DNA from 2 places in the Desulfosarcina ovata subsp. ovata genome. Region 1 is predicted to be linked to the other one. Evidence: predicted binding sites of a transcription regulator. Region 1 holds the regulator's gene; the other holds the start of a gene.
What was found. Region 1 encodes sigma-54, which starts transcription at its own class of promoters, with help from an activator protein. Its sites were predicted from a motif close to TNTGGCACANTTTCTGCTNT; they were not measured.

Region 1 (9,671 bases):
CGATCGAGGAGAGGGGACAACCGTTAAAGTCCGAGGAGACCAAAGGCAGGTCGCAATAGCCCAGGATTCCCTTAAGAGCCCCTTCGGAGGCTTCTTTCAGTGCTTCGTTGACGTCGGTTTTGTTGACACCGGATTTCTCCAGGTTAACCACCACATCGACGATGGAGACGTTGGGGGTGGGTACGCGAATAGCCAGCCCGTTCAGTTTGCCCTCCAACTCGGGCAGCACCAGGGCGACCGCTTTTGCGGCACCCGTGGTCGTCGGAATCATTGACAGCGCGGCCGCCCTGGCGCGTCGCAGGTCTTTGTGGGGGAAATCAAGCAGACGCTGATCTCCGGTATACGAATGGATGGTGGTCATCAGTCCGTTTTGAATGCCAAAATTTTCCAGCATCACTTTTGCCACCGGCGCCAGGCAGTTTGTCGTACAGGAGGCATTGGAGATGATATGGTGCTGTTTGGGGTCATACTTATTGGCGTTGACGCCCATGACGATGGTCGCATCCGGGTTTTGTGCCGGGGCGGAGATGATGACCTTACGAGCACCGGCGGTAAGGTGTTTGGCGGCGTTGTCACGGTCACGGAAAAGGCCGGTGCACTCGCAGGCAATGTCAACGCCATGGTCTTTCCAGGCCAGCTTTTCAGGATCCTTGATCGCCGTATAAGCGATGGTTTGGCCATCGACTTCGATGGCTCCCTCCTTGGCCCTGATCTCCATGTCCAACTTGTCATGCACAGAATCATACTTCAGCAGGTGCGCCATGGTTGCCGCATCGGTCAGATCGTTGATCGCAACGACCTCCACATCCGGATGATTCAGGGCCGCACGAAATACCACACGGCCAATTCTGCCAAATCCGTTGATCCCTATTTTTATTGCCATCCCGTCCTCCTTTGTGGTTAATGCCACAAGCCGATGATCGATGATCTGAATTAAATAATAAAAGGGGCGGCCCCCGAACTGAATCGACTTTTTCGTCGTTCCCGATTTACAGGATGGGAAAGAGCCCCGGCAGGCGTTTCATTCCCGTTTATTTCCCTTTAATATGCTGCTGGCCAATGAGATACTTTTTTTCCCGAAAGACTCAAGGTTGACTGCCAGTTCTGAGAGGGACTGGTTTTTTCGGGCACTGGCCGCGCGTATCAGAATTGGCAGGTTGACCCCGGAAATGACCTCGACCCGTCCTTCCTCCAGAAATGCGTAACTGAGATTGGACGGCGTTCCGCCAAACATATCCGTCAAAATCAGAATGCCTTCATCACTTTTCAGTTTTTTTATACTATCGGCAATTTTGTTGCGCAGTTTATCCGCGTTTTCGTTAAGGTCAATGGAGACGGCGGCCATCGCCTCCGGCCGTTCACCGAGAATGAAGTCCGCTGCTTCCAGCAATGCATCTCCGAGTCGGCAATGAGTCACTACTAAAACGCCAATCATATCAATCCGTCTTTCATGGTATTGGGGAAATAACGGAACCGAAAAATACTTTTATGGTGAAATTGATTTATCAATATCGCGATGGGCCAGTTCCGCTTTACGACCCGACGCCACAATATGATCATAAATTTGTTTTGCAATCACCACAGAACGATGACGACCTCCTGTACAGCCGATGGCAATGGTGAGATAGGCTTTCCCCTCGGCTTCATATTGGGGAATCAAAATGTCCAGCAGGTCGGTGTATCTCCGTAAAAATAAACAGGTTTGCTCATTATTCAAGACGAACGTGCGAATTTTTTCAGTTTTCCCGTTCAGTGGCCGCAACGTTTCAACGAAGTAGGGGTTTTTCAGAAAACGGACATCCATGACCAGGTCTGCCTGCGCGGGGAGACCGTATTTATAACCAAATGAAAGGATTTCCGTTTGCATTGCGCCATTTTTTGTGATGTCCGTGGCCATTTTCCGAACGATGGTTTTGAGTTCGTGAACATTGAGTGTGGAGGTGTCAATGATCCGATCGGCCTTATCGCGCAGTGGGGTCAGAAGAATTTGCTCTTCACGGATTGCATCGTGAAGATTTTTGTCGATGGACAGAGGATGCTTACGGCGCGTCTGGCTATATCGGCGAACCAGGGTTGCTTCATCGGCTTCGAGAAAGATCAGCCGAAAGCGAAATTGTTTTTGCCGCAGGTGATTAACAACGGTTTCATAATTCAGGAGAAACCCGCTGTCCCGAACGTCCATGCCAAACACCAAACCGCTAAATGCACCGGCATTGCCGGCTGGCAAGGATAAAAACTGTGATAGCAGTGCCACGGGCATGTTGTCCACACAGTAGCAGCCCGAATCCTCAAATGCAGCCAAGGCCGTACTTTTCCCAGAACCCGCCTGTCCGGTGACGATGGTAATGGGATTCTTTTTCACGGTGTCTTTTTCCCCTGATGCGTTAAGCCTATCAGGCTGTTCGGGGCGTTGCCGTAATGATCCCGGACCATTAGAAATCGTCATCCTCCCCGCCGATGACGGCAATGACCTCCTCGGCGCTGCCCGCTTTCATCAGCATCTCCTTGAGGGAGTCTTTCTTCAGCATCCGGGATATACGCGCCAGCAATTTCAGGTGAAGATCCGTCGCATGCTCGGGGGTAATCAGCAAAAAGAAGAGGTGGGTCGGGCGGCCGTCAATGGATTCGAAATCAACTCCCTTGCGGCTCAGCCCAAATCCGAGTACCAAACGTTCCAGGTTTTTCAGTTTGCCATGGGGAATGCCGATTCCGTCGCCAATGCCGGTGCTGCCCAGGCGTTCACGTTCCATCAGCACGCGGACCATGTCATTGGGGTCAATGCCGGTAATCCGGGCCGTCGGCGCTACCAGCTCATTTAGAATACCGATCTTGTCTTTGGCTTTTAAATCTACAAGAATCGCTTCTTTGTCGAGAACATCCAATATTTTCATTACAGTATCATCCGATCGGGCATCTGTCGCCATGTGGATCGTTTGCTGCCTGCCGGGTATGGTTTTGACCGGCTTTTGTTTCGAGGCTACGGTCGGGGTTGGATCAGCCCGAAATGGCCATCTTTTTGCCGATACAGCACATTCACCATGTTCGTACGGGCATCTGTGAATACCAGGAAACTGTCCGTCGTCAGATCCATTTGCATGACCGCCTCATCCACATCCATGGGTTTGTACTCAATATGGTGGATCCGTACCCGTGGCTGACCGGCGGAATCGTCTGTCCCTTTGGCAGCATCGGTGGCGAAGTTTTTTCCCTTGCTGCGATGAGTCCGGCTTTTCTGCTTGCTCCTTTTTATCTGAACCTCCATCTTGTCAAGCACCATATCAATGGCGGCATACATCTCCTCAGTCTCTTCCTTACCGTTGATGGAGAGCCGGTCACCGGTAAGATTAATCTCGGCACTGTGGCGGAATTTTTCAATGGACAAAACGACATTGGCCTCTGCCGGTCCGTTGAAATATTTTTCCAGGCGGTTCAGTTTTTCGCTCACATAGGTTCTCAAGGCCTCGGAAGACTCGAGATTTTTAAATCGAACGGATGTGTTCATTAGGCAGGCTCCTTTTTGCAAATCCAGGTCGACGAGCGAGGGGGTTCAGCATTGATGGCATGGCCTGACGGATCGTGTTGCAGATAGGGCGATTTCGATGACCGGTGGTTGGGAAACCATTAAAACTGCTTTCTTTTGCTGGAGGATAAAATGCCCATCATTTCACGGTATTTGGCAACGGTTCGGCGTGCAATGTCAATGTTGTCGGCCTTGAGCATTTCGGCCATCTTGCTGTCACTGTATGGTTTTTTGGGGTTTTCACCTTCAATCAGTTTTTTTATTTTGGCCTGTACACTGGCAGACGCGATATCCTCGCCATGCACCCGCCGGATGGAACTGTTGAAAAAATACTTGAGTTCGTAGATACCCTGGGGCGTATGGGCATACTTGTTGGTGGTGACCCGGCTGATGGTGGATTCATGCATACCGATATCTTCGGCCACGTCCCTCAGGACCATGGGCTTGAGGTGAATGACACCTTTTTCGAAGAAGTCGCGCTGGAATTTAAGAATACTTTCCATCACCTTGTAGATGGTTTTCTGGCGCTGGTGAATACTGCGAATCAGCCAGGCGGCGGAACGCATTTTATCGCGAATGTAGTCTTTGGCATTGGTGCTGACTTCGTTTTTGTGCGTGATGGCGCGCTTGTAGAAGGGATTGACGCGCAATTTGGGCATGCCGTCATCGTTGAGTACGATGACGAAATCACCCTCACTTTTATAAACGTAGATGTCCGGGATGATATAGTGGGGAGTCTCCTCATTGAACTGCCGCCCCGGCTTGGGTTCCAGCGCCCGAATCACATTGACGGCGGCAACCACGTCTTTCATTTTAACTTTCAAGGCCTTGCAGATAGCCTTGAAATTTTTATTTTCTAGATTTTTAAGATGATCGGAGATAATGTCTGTCACCAGCGAATCCTCGAGGTTCAACAGGCGGGCCTGCAGCAGCAGGCATTCCCGCAAGTCCCGGGCACAAATACCCACCGGATCGAAAGACTGCATGGTTTCAAGGACATCCTCGACCATTTCAATGGATATACCGGATTGTTGCGAGAGTTCTTCGACGGAGAGCTGCAAGTATCCGTCACGATTGAGATTGCCGATGATAAGGCTGCCCACCTGTTTCTCGATATCCGTGGGGGAGAGCATCAACAGCTGCCACAGCAAATGGTCGCTGAGCGACTCCTTGGATGAGACAAAGGCTTCGTATTGGGGCGTTTCCCGGTTTTCCGATTCGAAATTGACTTTCCCGGGCGCATTGTACTCGTCGATGTAGTTACTCCAGTCGATCTCATCATTGATTTTTTCTTCAATGGTGACTTCGCGTGCATCTTCAACAGCAGCTGCCGGCGCCTCTTCGGGTTCTCCCTCCTTGGTTCGATCGGCGGTTTCCTGGACTTCCTCCAGTGTGGGATTTTCTTCCAGTTCCTGCCGAATGGTGTCCACCAGCTCAAGTCTGGACAGCTGCAACAGTTTGATCGCCATCTGGAGCTGAGGCGTCATGATGAGCTGCTGGGTCAGTTTAAGTTGTTGTCTGAGTTCAATTGCCATCTTAAAGTTTGAATTCGTCTCCTAAATAAATTCGTCTGGCGATGGTGCTTGAAGCGATCTGTTCCGGTGTTCCGTTTTCAATCACTTTGCCGTCACTGAGAATGTATGCCGAGTCACATGCGCCCAAGGTTTCGCGGACATTGTGATCGGAAATCAAAATACCAATGTTTCGGTTTTTCAAATGGGCGATGATATTCTTGATGTCAATCACCGCCAATGGGTCGATGCCGGCAAAGGGCTCGTCCAGGAGCATGAAGGCCGGATCGGTGGCCAATGCCCGGGAGATCTCCAGCCGACGCCGCTCTCCACCGGACAGGACTGCAGCCCTGGAATGGGCCACATGGCTGATTCCAAGTTCTTCGAGCAGACTGTCGGTCCGCTGGTTGCGTTGTTGCCGGGAGAGGGGCAGGGTCTCCAAGATGGCCATAATGTTCTGCCGTACCGTCAATTTCCTGAAAATGGATGCTTCCTGGGGAAGATAACCCACCCCTTGCCGGGCCCGGATGTACATGGGGGCGTCCGTGATATCCATTTCATCGAGAAACACCCTGCCTGCATCCGGCCGTACCAGCCCTACGGTCATGTAAAATGTCGTGGTCTTGCCGGCACCGTTGGGGCCTAACAGACCGATCACCTGGCCACTTTCCACCCCCAGGCTGACGTGGTCGACCACTTTGCGACCGCGATACACTTTTACCAGATCACGAACCGATAACGAGGCCATCACCGGATATCCACATTGCGCATATTCAATGGCTACTCCAACCCCGCCTCTTCAGGGAGGATGGTCGCCTTCACCTGACCATTTCTTCCACCTTCGACGGTAAAGCGTCCATCTTCCCGGTAAAAGGTGATGGTTTCACCGGTGATGATGTTGTCTCCACTGGTTACCGTAGCGCCGGGACCGGTAAGGATCAGGACACGTTTAGCTGTTATATATACTGCCTGCCTGGCAACAGCAAGCCTATTGTCGAATTTAATTTCCACGTTTCCGGTGGCCACCAGTTTCTCCATGGATTGGGCCGGCGAGGCATCGGTGGCACCGGATTTTTCGGAGAAGAAAATCTTAAGGCTGTCGGCCGTGATCTGGGTCTCTCCCTGGGTGGCACGGACATTGCCAATAAATTCCGCCTGATTGTTGGCGGTATCGGATGTCAGCCGTTGGGAGGTGATGTGGATTTGTTGAGGGGCAGTTGCGGTTGATGCTACGGGTTGACTTCCGGTATCGGCAACTGCCTGCCCGGAGAGTGAAAACAGTGCCCAGCCACAGAAAAAAAGGACCGGCAAAAAGGGGCTGACGGATTTACAATTGAAGATCTTCACTGATGATTCCTTCCACACCGCCTTCAAAATGCGTGATTCGGGTATCGAGGTTCATGGCCATGCGGTCTGCCCGCAGAGTGAATGACTCCCCGGACAGGACCACCGGGGTGTCGGCGCGAAGTTCACGGTGCTCCGGATCGTAGTCCAGGGTTTCCGTTTTAAACCGGTACAGCCGGTTGTTGGCCGAAACCCGTCCCGAAACGGTGATGCGGTTGGAGTTCGTGTGAATGGCTCCATGATCGGCGGTCAGGAAGACATTATCTCCATCTTCCATAAAGAACTCCACATCGGGCTTGACCAACTGCATAATTTTCTCTTTTTCCAGCAGGGTTGCCGATTGGGCTTCCATATGCCACTCGCGAATGCCATTTTTGCTGGCGGTCTGGCGCACCTTATCCAGATGCATGTCGGCTTTTTTTTGAATCAGATCCATGAGCATTTCGGGATCGTGGGTCGCCCGGCGATAACCGATGAAAACGGTGACAATGGCGATCAGCGACACCACCACCACCGCCAGCAGCAAGCGTTGGATCAGCCGGCGCGATGTCATGGGAACAGCCTCTCGATCAACGGCTGCCATACGCCCTTGGCCATGAGGATCCGTTCACTGATTTCGCGGATGGCCCCGCAGCCGCCGGCAGACTGCGTGGTCCAGATCGCCGTCTGTTTGATCAGATCGTGGGCATCGGCCACGGCAATGGGCACCCCGACACGCCGCAGGATCGGCAGATCCGGCAGGTCGTCCCCCACAAACGCCGTTTTTTCTGCAGGGACCCCGGTTTCGGCGAGAATTTCCGCCAAGGCGGCGGCTTTATCGTGGATACCGTCCTTGAGCAGCTGAATGCCAAGGTTCCGGCAGCGATGGACCAGTGCCATGGAACGGCGTCCGGTGACAATGCCCACCGTCAATCCGGCTTCCATGAGCATGCGGATGCCCAGTCCGTCACGAACATGAAAAACTTTGGTTTCCTGGCCGGCGTCGTCGTAAATCACCTGTCCGGTGGTCAGTACGCCATCGACATCCATCAGGAGCAGGTCAATCTGGGCAAGGCGGGTGTCAATCATGGGTTGCTTTCAGGCAGTCACTGCGGTTTTGATGGCCATCAGCTGGGTCAACAGGTCGGGCAGTTGGTCCAGATCAAGGGAATTGGGGCCGTCACAAAGGGCCTTGTCGGGGTTTTCATGAACTTCCAGAAAAATTCCGTCGGCTCCGGCGGCAACGGCGGCGCGCGCCAGCACCGGAGCGAACTCGCGCTGGCCCCCCGAGCTTTTTCCCGCCCCACCGGGCAGCTGGACGCTGTGGGTGGCGTCGAAAATCACCGGGCAGCCGGTCTGCTGCATAATCTGAATCCCACGGAAGTCCACCACCAAGTTATTGTATCCGAACATTACCCCACGCTCGGTGATCATCGGTTGGGTACTGGAAACCGAACGCACCTTTTCAACAATGTTGACCATGTCCCAGGGGGCCAGAAACTGGCCTTTTTTGATATTTACCGGTTTGCCGGTTGTGGCCACGGCCAGAATGAGATCCGTCTGCCGGCATAGAAACGCGGGAATCTGGATGACGTCGAGGACTTTTGCCGCCGCTTCGACCTCACTGATCCGATGGACATCCGAAATCACGGCAACGCCCAGCGTCTCTTTTATCCGCGACAGGGTTCGTAGACCATCGGTCAGGCCCGGCCCCCGGAATGAGGTAATCGAGGTACGGTTGGCCTTGTCATAGGAGGCCTTGAAGGTAAACGGGATGCCGAGATCGTCGGTGATCGCTTTGAGCCGGGTGGCAATGCGCAGGGTAACGGCCTCGTCTTCGATAACGCAAGGACCGCTAACCAAAAAAAAAGGGCGTTGGGATTTCATCGCATTTCATCTTTCATCGATTGTTGAAAACATGTTTTCCTATGTATCCTCGGTAGGTTAAAAAGTCAAGTGGTCAGAAAATGGCCCTTGATTACAGATGGCTTAACTGGTAATGTCCACAATTTAAGGGCATGGCCGGTTTCGCAGACCAAAACCATCGAAAGGAAAATTGCTGTTGAACAGAAAAGGTCGTTCGATCAAACCGATCCTGGTGGTCATCCTGGTGCTGCTTGTCAGCATCCCTGCCGTATGGCTGACCATTATTCGTATGGAAGGCACCGCTCCGGCGCTGGAACTCGGACTCGAATCATCCTTTATTGGCGCATCGCGTACGCTTACCGTGACCGTTGACGATACGGGCAGCGGTATCCGCAAGGTCTGGATGGGGCTTCTGGTGGACGAAAACGAAAAGGAAATTCTGCAACGCAGTTTTCCCTCGGGTGGTTTCTTCGCCGGCGGCAAGGAAAAATCGGTGCAGATCAAAGCGACGATTTCGCCCAAGGAGCTGGGGTTGGAAGACGGCAACGCGGTGATCCGCATCGTGGCCTGGGATTTTTCCTTGCGACAGTGGACCAAGGGCAACCGGGGAGTTCTTGAAAAAGAGATTCAGATCGACACCCGTCCCCCGTCCATTGAAATGATCAGCCGTTCCCACAATCTCAATCAGGGCGGCTCGGGCATGGCCCTTTACCGGATTTCGGAGGATTGCCCGAAAAGTGGCGTTACTGTCGGTGAGCGATTTTACCCGGGGTATGGCGGGTACTTTTCCGACCCCACGATCCATATGGCCTTTTTCGCCCTTGATTATACCCAGGGCAAAGAGACGCGTTTGGCGGTAACGGCTGAGGATTTTGCCGGCAACCAGGCCTCAGCCGGCATGGTGTATCACATCAACAACCGGACGTTCAGAAAAGATGCGATCAACCTCTCGGACAATTTTTTTAACACCAAGATGCCTGATTTCGAGCGCTATTTTCCCGAGATGGCCGGGGGCAACCGACTCGATCTCTTTCTCAAGGTCAACCGCGAACTGCGCCGGCGGGACAATCAGGCGTTCACTCAAATCACGGCCCAATCGGAAAAAAAGATTTTGTGGGACGGCCCCTTTATCCGGCTGCCGGCATCGGCCAACCGGGCGCGTTTTGCCGACCATCGGACCTATTTCTATGGCGGAAAGGTCATTGACCGGCAGGTCCACATGGGAATTGACCTGGCGTCAACGGCCCACTCGCCGATCCCGGCGGCCAATGGCGGCAAGGTGGCCTTTACCGGCGACCAGGGAATTTATGGTAATACGGTGGTGCTCGACCACGGATTCGGCCTGTTCAGCCTTTACGCCCACCTGAGTCGAATCGATGTGGCCGAGGGGCAGATGGTCGAAAAAGGTCAGACTGTCGGCAAAACCGGTATGACCGGCATGGCCGGCGGCG
Region 2 (9,671 bases), 4.4 Mb from region 1:
CAACAGTGCTTCACAGAACCTTAACAAGGATTCTGTTAATCAACGTGGATCGATACGGGTTTCTTCAAGGCGGGAATGAAACCGCCCTACCGCCCCAGCTGGAACCGTCAGGCGGCCTTGCCGAAGACGCTGATTGTATACACAAGCAAGCGAAGATTCGTTCAATACGTCAACCACATTTTTAAATTTTGGAGGGTCTGCGATGGAAGTCATTAAAACCGATTGTGGCCTATGTATCAACTGTTGCGGCATCAATGCATATGTTGAAGACGGCAAGCTGATCAAAGTGGAGGGAATTGAGGATCATTGGCTCAACAAAGGCGCCATTTGTCCCAAGGGCGAACGCGTTCCCGAATATGTCTATTCCGCCAACCGCGTCAAGACCCCGTTGAAGAAGGTCGACGGCAAATTCCAGTCGGTCTCCTGGGACTAGGCATTGCAGGAAATCGGCGACAAGCTACTGGAGCTCAAAGACAAATACGGCGCCAAAACCCTGGCCACCTATACCGGCTCCGTCGGTGTGGAACACTTTGAAATGGCCGCCTTCAACCAGCGCTTCCGCGGTGCTTACGGCAGCCCCAACTTCTTCAACGCAGAAGGAAACTGCTTCCGCTCCCGTATCCTCGCCCGCCAGATCACCTTTGGCCGCTATCCGGTGGAAGAACCGGCCAACGCCGACTGTATCATTCTCTGGGGCCGCAACCCGGATGAAAGCTACTTTCCCATGGGTCGCATCATCCGTGATGCCGTCAAAGCCGGCGCATCCCTGATCACCATCGATGTGCGTCGCATTCCCATCTCCAAACATGGCATTTTCATGCAGCCGCGTCCGGGCACGGACGCGGCCATCGGCCAGGCCATGATCCATGTGATCATCAAAGAAGGGCTGTATGACAAGGAGTTTGTCGAAAAATACTGCCATGGTTTTGACAAACTGGCCGAATCCGTCGCCGACTGCACGCCCGAATGGGCCGCCAAGGTCACCGGTGTGGGCGCCGCGGAAATCCGTATGATTTCCCGCATGTTCGCCAATGCCAATGCCGGCTGCATCGTTGAAGGCGTGGGGGGCATGAACCAGGGGACCAATGGTCTGCAGAACCATCGGCTTTACTCCATCCTGCAAGCTATCACCGGCAATGTCGAACGTCCTGGCGGATGGGTCACCTGTCCGATGATTCGCCTGGCCGACATGCGCCTGACCGATAAAATCGAAGGCAATGCCTTGGGATATGATGAATTTCCCGTATTTCATCAGTTCGGTAAAAATCCGCCCCCTTATGGGTCCTCATCCCTGATGTGCGATACCATGATCACGGGCAACCCTTACCCGATCAAGGCCTTCATCTGCTCGGGCGGCAACCCGGCCGTGACCTTTGCCGATACCAAGCGCTTCAACGCCGCCATGAAAAACCAGGACCTGATCGTGGTCATGGATCCCATGATGACCGAAACCGCCAACCTGGCCGACTATGTCCTGCCCGCCTGCACCTGCTTTGAAGAGACCGGCATAGGCGGATTCCCTTACGGTATCTCCTATTGCGAGCCTTGGATTATGCTGCGCAAAGCCGTGATCGAACCGCTGTATGAAAGCAAATCGATCTGGTGGATCTGGAGCGAACTGGGCCGCAAGATGGGATACGAGGAATACTTCCCGTGGAACTCGGACGAGGAAGTGGCCGAACACTTTTTCTCCACCTCCGGCATCACCATGCAGCAGTTGAAGGATAACCCGGAAGGCCTCTACTTCGGTAAAAAAGAGTACGGGTACCACGAGAAAAAAGGATTTTTCACTGCCAGCAAGAAGGTCGAGCTTTACTCGGATCGTATGGCCGAGTTGGGTGCCGATCCCATTCCCGTGCATGTCGAGCCCGAACAGAGCAAGGTCAGCAATCCGGAACTGGCCAAGGAATACCCGGAAGTCCTTAACACCGGCGCCCGAACCGTCGAATACATCGATGCCCAGATGCGCGATACCACCTTGCGCGTGGTCCGCCCTGAACCCGAGGCGGAAATCAACACGGCTACCGCCGACAAGTACAATATCTTCGATGGTGAATTAATCGGTATCGAAACCCCGCGCGGCAGCATCAAGATGCGCGCTTTGGTTACCCCGGACATTCTGCCCGGCGTCGTTAACGTCCCCCATGGCTGGGCCGATGCCAACTGTAATGTCCTTTTGGATGCCGAACTGCTTGACCCGGTCTCCGGTTACATCACCATGCGCGGTGTGGCCTGCCGGTTGGTTAAACTGTCTTAATCGAAAACAGGGCCGGCGCTTGTCGAAAGACGGCGCCAGCCGATATAATATAGTGTTTAAGACAATGTTTTTGGCAAGGCCAGAGGGAGGAAGCTGTATAACCCATACCGCTTTCGACCGATAACGTAGCCCAAAAACATTGTTTTGAATGCTATATCACCTGGCCGCCGGCAGACGGCGGCACCCACTTCCAAACAGACCCACATTGGGAACGGTGCGCAAGTTGCCCTCCAAGCAACGCGTGCCGTTTCCCGTTTTGACGCGTTCTCTTTTTTCGCTCAATTTTGCGGTGAGGATACCGGCCGTTGCCTTCCGGGTTCAGTCGTCCAGCGCTTCCGCGCAAAGCTCAATAGGATGACGGATGGCGATCCCTGAACCGGCCTGGGAGAGCATGTCGGCCATTTGGATCATGCAGGCCGGACATCCCGTAACCAGCACGTCCGCGCAGGTATCCATGATCTGAGCCGCTTTCTTTCGACCGATTTCCCTGGAAAGACCATAGTACTTCAGATTGAAGCAGCCGCCCATGCCGCAGCACCGGTCCGGCTCGGCCATTTCTTTCAGCCGGTAACCGGGGGCCGCGTTGATTACGGCGCGGGGCTCCTTGAACACATTCAGGCCTTTTTTCAGGTGGCACGGGTCGTGGTAGGTAACCATGCGCGGTGCTGCCGATGATTCTGGCAGGGCAGGCAATCCGGATTCGCGCACCAGGAACTGGCTGATGTCCATGGTCCGGTCGGCCAGCTGTGAGGCCTCTTGCCGATAGCGCCGGCCGGCCATTTGCGGCCACACTTTGTGAATGGTGCTGGTGCAGGTGGCGCAGGCGGTCACCAGCACATCGAACGCGCCCGTTGAAAAGCGCTGCAGATTGTGGGCCAGCAGTTTTTCAAATGTTTGCATGTCCCCGCTGGAGAGCGCCGGAATACCACAGCACCCTTGGTTTTCCGGCAGATAGATCCCCACTCCCAGATGCTCCAGAACGCGGACCACACTGCGGGCCACATGGGGAAAGATTTTATCGATCAGGCAACCGGTAAAAAGGGCCACTTTCAGCCCTGATTTGCCCGCCGGTCGATCCAGGAAGGGAACCTGGCGATGGAAGGGCTCTGCTGCGAGAAGTTGGAAATGGCGATCCTGAAACCATGGTGACATGGCCCGGACACAGGAGGTGTTCAGGACGTCATTGGCCGGACGGGTGAAAAGGGCCTGAAAACGGGCCGCCCACTCGGCCAATCGGTCGAAAAGGGCCGGGTGGGACAGCATCCCCCGCAGAATCACCCGGTTGGCCGGTGAGAGGCCCATATACCCGCCCAGAACGGCGCGGGCTTTGAGAAAAATTTCCTGGGCGTGGACTCCGCTGGGGCAACTGGCCGTGCACGACCCGCAAAGCAGGCATTTGTCGATCCGCCGAGAGACCCCTTGAGGGTCGTCGAACATCCTTTCCATCAGGCCGCTTAGCAGCGCCAGTTTGCCCCGGGCCACATCAGTCTCCCGACCGGTCTGTTCAAAAAGCGGGCAGACCGAATGGCACATGCCGCAACGCATGCAGGCATCCAGTTGATCTTCCAGCTCCCGCATGAGGCGGGCAAGTACTTCCATGGAGGCCGTCATTAAGCCATCGCTATGGGCAAACGCACCAATCAGATCAGTCCCGCTGGCAAAGCTCCACCAGGACGCCATTGGTGGCTTTGGGGTGTAAAAAAGCAATTTTTGCGCCACCGGCACCGATTCTGGGTTGCTGGTCGATCAAGGCCACGCCCTTTTCCTTCAGTTCCGCCAGTGCGGCCTCGATGTCGGCAACCCGAAAGGCCACATGTTGGATTCCCTGGCCGCGTTTTTCGATGTATTTGGCCACCGGTCCGTCCGGTGCGGTCGACTCCAGCAGTTCCACTTCGCTTTGCCCTACCGGAAAAAATGCCGTGGTGACCTTCTGCTCGGCAACGGTTTCCGTCCCTTCAAAATCGAGCCCCAGAATTCCAGACCAGAAGGATTTGCCGTCTTCGATGCTGTTCACCGCGATACCCAGATGATCGATTTTTAAGATTTTCATGTGTGCATCCTCCTTTTGCTTGAAGCAGTGGAATGAAAATAGGTCATCTGTTTCTGGATGGGAACTATTTATATTGCTGCATCACTTTCTTGAAACCCGGCAGGGAATTGACAATGGTCTGATCGTCAACGCAGAAAGCGATGCGAAAATGGCCGGGGCCGGCAAAACCGCTACCGGGAACGACCAGGATCAGTTCTTTCTGCAGGGCGGTGACAAAGGCCACATCATCGGCGATGGGCGTTCGCGGAAACAGATAAAAGGCTCCGGTCGGTGTGATGAAATCGTAGCCGGCGTCGGCCAGGCCGTCACAGAAAAGGTCCCGTTTGCGCTGATATTCGGCGATGTCCACACTCATTCCCTGCATGCCGGCCACCACACGCTGCATCAGGGCGGGGGCATTTACAAAACCGAGAATACGGTTGGCCAGCGCCATTCCCGCCATGACCTCTTTTTTATGGGTGGTTGCCGGATTCAGCGCGGCAAAGCCGATTCGCTCGCCGGGAATGGATATGTCTTTTGAATACGAGGTGGCGATGATGCTCTGATCGTAACTTTGAAAAATGGACGGCACGTCAGCGCCATCGAAAACGATTTTCCGATAGGGCTCGTCGGAAATCAGATAAATAATGTGTCCGAATGCCTCGCTCTTCTGGCTGAGCAGTTGGCCCAACGCATCCAGGCTGGCCTTGTCATAGATTTGGCCGGTGGGATTGTTGGGCGAATTGATCAGCACAATTTTTGTTTTGGCGGTGATGGCATCACCCATGGCCTCCAGGTCGAGGGTAAAATCAGGACGGGTATTGACCATTTTAAGGACGCCGCCGTGGTTGTCCGCATAAAATCCATATTCCACAAAACAGGGCGCCGGGCTCAGCACTTCATCACCGGGATCCAAAAGCGCCTTGAAGATGACATTCAGCGCACCGGCCGCACCGCAGGTCATGATGATCTCATCGCAGGTAATGGCAAGACCCTGTTCACGGGTCAGATAGTCCGCAATGGAAACACAGACCTGGGGAAAACCGGCCTGGGGCATGTAACAATGGTCGCCAAGCCCGCAGCTGTCCACCGTATCCCGCAGGATTTCGTTGAATTTTTCCGGTGGCGGCAGGTTTGGGTTCCCCAGACTGAAATCGAACACCTTATCGGCGCCATGCTCGGCTTTCAGCCGGGCCCCTTCTTCAAACATTTTTCGAATCCAGGACGATTTGGTCATCATCTCGTTTATTTTTTTAGCGATTGTCATCTATGGTTCTCCCGTCGGACGAATACGTTGTGTAAAAAGAGTGCCGTCAGCTTTGTCAAAAAAAGTAGCTTATGGATATCAAAGGTAAAATTCAAGTCATAAATTAAAGTGGAAAACAAAGCGGCGGGGCCGGATGCGACGTCACCCCGAAATTATCGGCACGGGGCAAATACCGCGTATATTGGAAAAATACAATTTTGTAATCGTTCATTAGAATAAACGTTTCAATCCAACCTATATCAGCCGCCACGGCCCTTGGCCGTACCCGAATTGGAAGTACCCCCGACGACTCGGCAACCTTTTGCGACCGCTTCATAAAAGCACCTTGCCAAGGCCCGTCCACATTCCGCGATCCCTTTTTCGCACCCACAATTTCTAACGGGCACCCGCCCGTCTGTGGACACCCGGCAAAGCGCTATGGCTTTAAAATGACATATTTGTATTAAATCAAATAAAAAACACAAAAAAAGTAATTTTGTCAGTTATAAAATTACATTGTTGTGATTATTTCCAGAGAAGACTTACCTCCGATAATTTTATTATATAATAATTTCTTATTGTTAACAATGCTGAAGCAACTCTGGCACAGCGGTTGCTGAAAGTAAAGGGCAACAGGAGTTAAAGCCCGGGAGTGCTCAACGTTTTTACCAACAGGAGAGATTTGCAATGAAGAAAATTGAAGCGATTGTCAAGCCGTTCAAACTGGATGATGTGAAGGACGCCCTCAATCGAATCGGTGTATCGGGCATGACGGTCAGCGAAGTAAAAGGCTTCGGCCGCCAGCGGGGTCATAAGGAAATTTACCGCGGTGCCGAATACCAGACCGACTTCGTACCCAAGGTCAAAATTGATCTGGTCGTCGACGCTGACATGGTCGACCAGGTCATTTCCACCATTACCGAGGTGGCCAATACCGGCAGTGTGGGAGACGGCAAGATCTTCGTCATGTCCATCGAAGGTGCCTGGCGGATTCGGACCGGCGAATCGGGAAAAGAGGCGATTTAAGCAGTTCCGACATAAACAAGACCTTGAATAACCATACAATTTACACCCATCCCATTGACAAGGAGAAAAAAATGAAATTCAAAGCCTTTATCCTGCTGCTGCTGGTAACCCTGATCAGTGTTCCCGTTGCCATGGCATCCGATCCCGAACCCACTGTACTGAGCAACAAGGAAGCCATCGATCTGGTCCAGACCCATGCCAACTACGTGTGGACGCTGGTCGCCGCGGCCCTGGTTTTCTTTATGCAGGCCGGCTTTGCCATGGTCGAATGCGGTTTTACGCGTGCGAAAAACTCTGTCAACATCATGATGAAAAACCTGATGGACTTTTCCATCGGCTCCATCTCCTTCTGGGCCATTGGTTTCGGCATCATGTTCGGTGCCAGTGCTACCGGCTGGTTTGGCACCACAGGTTTTTTCCTTAGCGATTTCACCCCTGACGGTGATCCCTGGGTGCTGGCCTTCTGGATGTTTCAGGTCGTCTTCGCCGCCACTGCCGCCACCATCGTCTCCGGTGCCATGGCGGAAAGAACCAAGTTTACCGGTTACATCATCTACAGCATTTTTATCTCCGGCCTGATTTACCCGGTGTTCGGTTCCTGGGCCTGGGGCAGCCTGTTCAACGGCAGCGGCTGGCTGGAAGGCTTCGGCTTCATCGACTTTGCCGGCTCCACCGTGGTTCACTCGGTCGGTGGCTGGGCCGGTTTGGCCGGCGCCATCGTTCTGGGTCCCCGTCTGGGCAAGTACACCAAAGACGGTAAAATCAAACCGATCCTGGGTCACAACATTCCATTGGCCGCCGTTGGTGTGTTCGTCCTCTGGCTGGGTTGGTTCGGGTTCAACCCCGGCTCCACCACCACCGCCGACACCAGCATCGCCATGATCTTCGTCAATACCAACCTGGCTGCCGCCGCCGGTGCGATTCTGGCCATGGTCGTTTCCTGGATGAAATTCGGTAAGCCCGAAGTGGGCATGAGCCTTAACGGCGCCCTGGCCGGACTGGTAGCCATTACCGCCGGCTGTGCCAATGTTTCCCCCAGCAGTTCCATTATTATCGGTGCAATTGCCGGAGTTATCGTGGTCTTCTCAGTTATGTTTTTTGACAAAATCAAAATCGACGACCCGGTCGGCGCCGTCTCTGTTCACGGTGTCAACGGTGCCTGGGGCACCCTGGCCGCCGGCATCTTCAACATCGGTGGAACCTCCGCCGGTATCATCGGGGTCCAGCTGCTGGGCATCGCCGCCTGTTTTCTGTGGACTTTTCCGATGGCCTTCATCATGTTCAAAATTATCGACAAAACCATTGGTCTGCGCGTCTCTCCGGAAGAAGAGATCGAAGGTTTGGATTACTCCGAGCATGGGGGTGTCGGCTACCCGGATTTCGGTGTCTCCACTGGCGGCACCTCCGCCACCGCCGGAATGTCCTCTTCCGCCATGGCGGGCTATGCCGCTGCGGGCAAACCGGCTCCCCAGGCATAAATTGCTGGCCGGCAAATCGATTGTGTTGATCTGACTGGCCAATCGGTTGCCTTCCTCCTCCCCAATACACCCTGAAGTGGCAGCGCTGCTTCGGGGTGTATTGTTAGGCGATTTCTGTCAAAAAATATCCCATTTTTACCTTTTTATTACGTTTCAAATCGCCATTCCAAAACACAAATGCCAAATTTGTAATTTATAAAATTTACAAGTTACGTTATTGTAGTTGACCGCCAAATAAAGAAACGCTTCAGGGAAATTGCAATATCTTGTATTCTTTGTATTTTATTTCATTTGTGGCAAGTGGCATGTGTGTTGCTAACTTTAATGGTGCCAAGCATTTAACAAGGACAATGACGTGACAGACACGCACACTCAAAACCTCTACGCCGATGTTTCACAGGCCCTGAAAGCGGGCCGGGCAACGCTCATCGACAACCTGCTGGCCGGCAAAGCACCCACCTTTCTCGATGACCACGCCCGGCTGATCGACGATTACTTTCGCCAAAGCTATGAAAAAAGCGTCGTCGGCCCGAAAATGGACATCGCCAAAAACCCATATGCCGTCGTGGCCCTGGGGGGGTACGGCAGAGGTGAGCAGTGTGTCTATTCGGATGTTGACCTTCTGTTTCTGTTCGAAAAGCGGGTCCCCCGGGTTGCCGAAGATCTGGTGCGCGAAATTATTTATCCGCTTTGGGACATGGGCCTGGATGTGGGGCACGCGACCCGGTCGATCAAAGAATGCATGGCCATGGCGCGCAAGGATTTCGAGGTGCTCACATCGATCCTGGATGCCCGTTTTATCTGCGGGATGTCCCCCTTGTTCATGAAACTGATGGATCAGATTCGCAGCAAGTTCATTAATCTGAAACCCGACTCGATCATTTCCTGGCTGGTGGACACCAACCGTGACCGTCACCGCCGATTTGGCGATTCTTCCTACCTGTTGGAGCCCAATTTCAAGGAAGGCCAGGGCGGTCTTCGCGACTACCACACCATGTTGTGGATCGCCAAGATCAAGTCCGGCATCAAGCAGCGCCGGGATCTTGAGTATTACGGCTATTTTTCCCATGACGATTATGCCCGCCTGAATGAGGCGCTCAATTTCATCTGGGACGTGCGCAACCGCTTTCACCTGATGATGAATCGAAAATCGGACCAGATTCATTTGGAGCAGCAACGCAAGCTGGCCGAGGCGATGGGCATACCGCCGGTCAACGGGCATCTGCCCGTCGAATATCTGTTGGGCGAGCTGCACCGGCATATGGAATACGTGAAGCAGCAGCATGAAATGTTCCTCTATGAGATGGAACAGCAGAAGCGGCTGAAAAGAAAGAACAAAGGCCTGAAAACCACCGAAATCAAGGGTCTCAAATTCAACCGGGGCATGCTCAACTTCACCTCCCCGGAAAAAATTCTCAACAACCCGCGCCTGCTGATCGACATATTCGTCGAGAGCGCGGCCCAGAAAGCGCCGCTGAACAGTGAGGCCAAACGCCTGGTGGCAGATTTCAGCTACCTGGTCGATGATCGTTTCCGTTCCGATCCCGACGTCGTCAAGCAATTCGAAAGGATTTTGATCCGTTCCTCACGTGCCTTTGAAGTGCTCAACCAGATGCTCAACACGGGCTTTCTGGT

Region 2: the regulator sigma-54 is predicted to act here: its motif matches at 6,133-6,152, upstream of GN112_RS20100 (P-II family nitrogen regulator).

Annotation. Positions count from the first base shown of each region.
Region 1 covers NZ_AP021879.1:124,793-134,463, forward strand. The annotation lists gene gap (type I glyceraldehyde-3-phosphate dehydrogenase) at 1-883, opposite strand, end outside; gene GN112_RS00580 (PTS sugar transporter subunit IIA) at 1,022-1,435, opposite strand; gene rapZ (RNase adapter RapZ) at 1,487-2,446, opposite strand; gene GN112_RS00590 (PTS sugar transporter subunit IIA) at 2,433-2,891, opposite strand; gene hpf (ribosome hibernation-promoting factor, HPF/YfiA family) at 2,978-3,502, opposite strand; gene rpoN (RNA polymerase factor sigma-54) at 3,622-5,055, opposite strand; gene lptB (LPS export ABC transporter ATP-binding protein) at 5,057-5,779, opposite strand; gene lptA (lipopolysaccharide transport periplasmic protein LptA) at 5,812-6,378, opposite strand; gene lptC (LPS export ABC transporter periplasmic protein LptC) at 6,359-6,928, opposite strand; gene GN112_RS00620 (KdsC family phosphatase) at 6,925-7,443, opposite strand; gene kdsA (3-deoxy-8-phosphooctulonate synthase) at 7,453-8,241, opposite strand; gene GN112_RS00630 (M23 family metallopeptidase) at 8,417-9,671, shown strand, end outside.
Region 2 covers NZ_AP021879.1:4,545,884-4,555,554, forward strand. The annotation lists gene GN112_RS20075 (hypothetical protein) at 203-433, shown strand; gene GN112_RS20080 (molybdopterin-containing oxidoreductase family protein) at 437-2,257, shown strand; gene GN112_RS20085 ((Fe-S)-binding protein) at 2,576-3,856, opposite strand; gene mce (methylmalonyl-CoA epimerase) at 3,903-4,307, opposite strand; gene GN112_RS20095 (pyridoxal phosphate-dependent aminotransferase) at 4,372-5,553, opposite strand; gene GN112_RS20100 (P-II family nitrogen regulator) at 6,220-6,558, shown strand; gene GN112_RS20105 (ammonium transporter) at 6,630-8,036, shown strand; gene glnD ([protein-PII] uridylyltransferase) at 8,392-9,671, shown strand, end outside.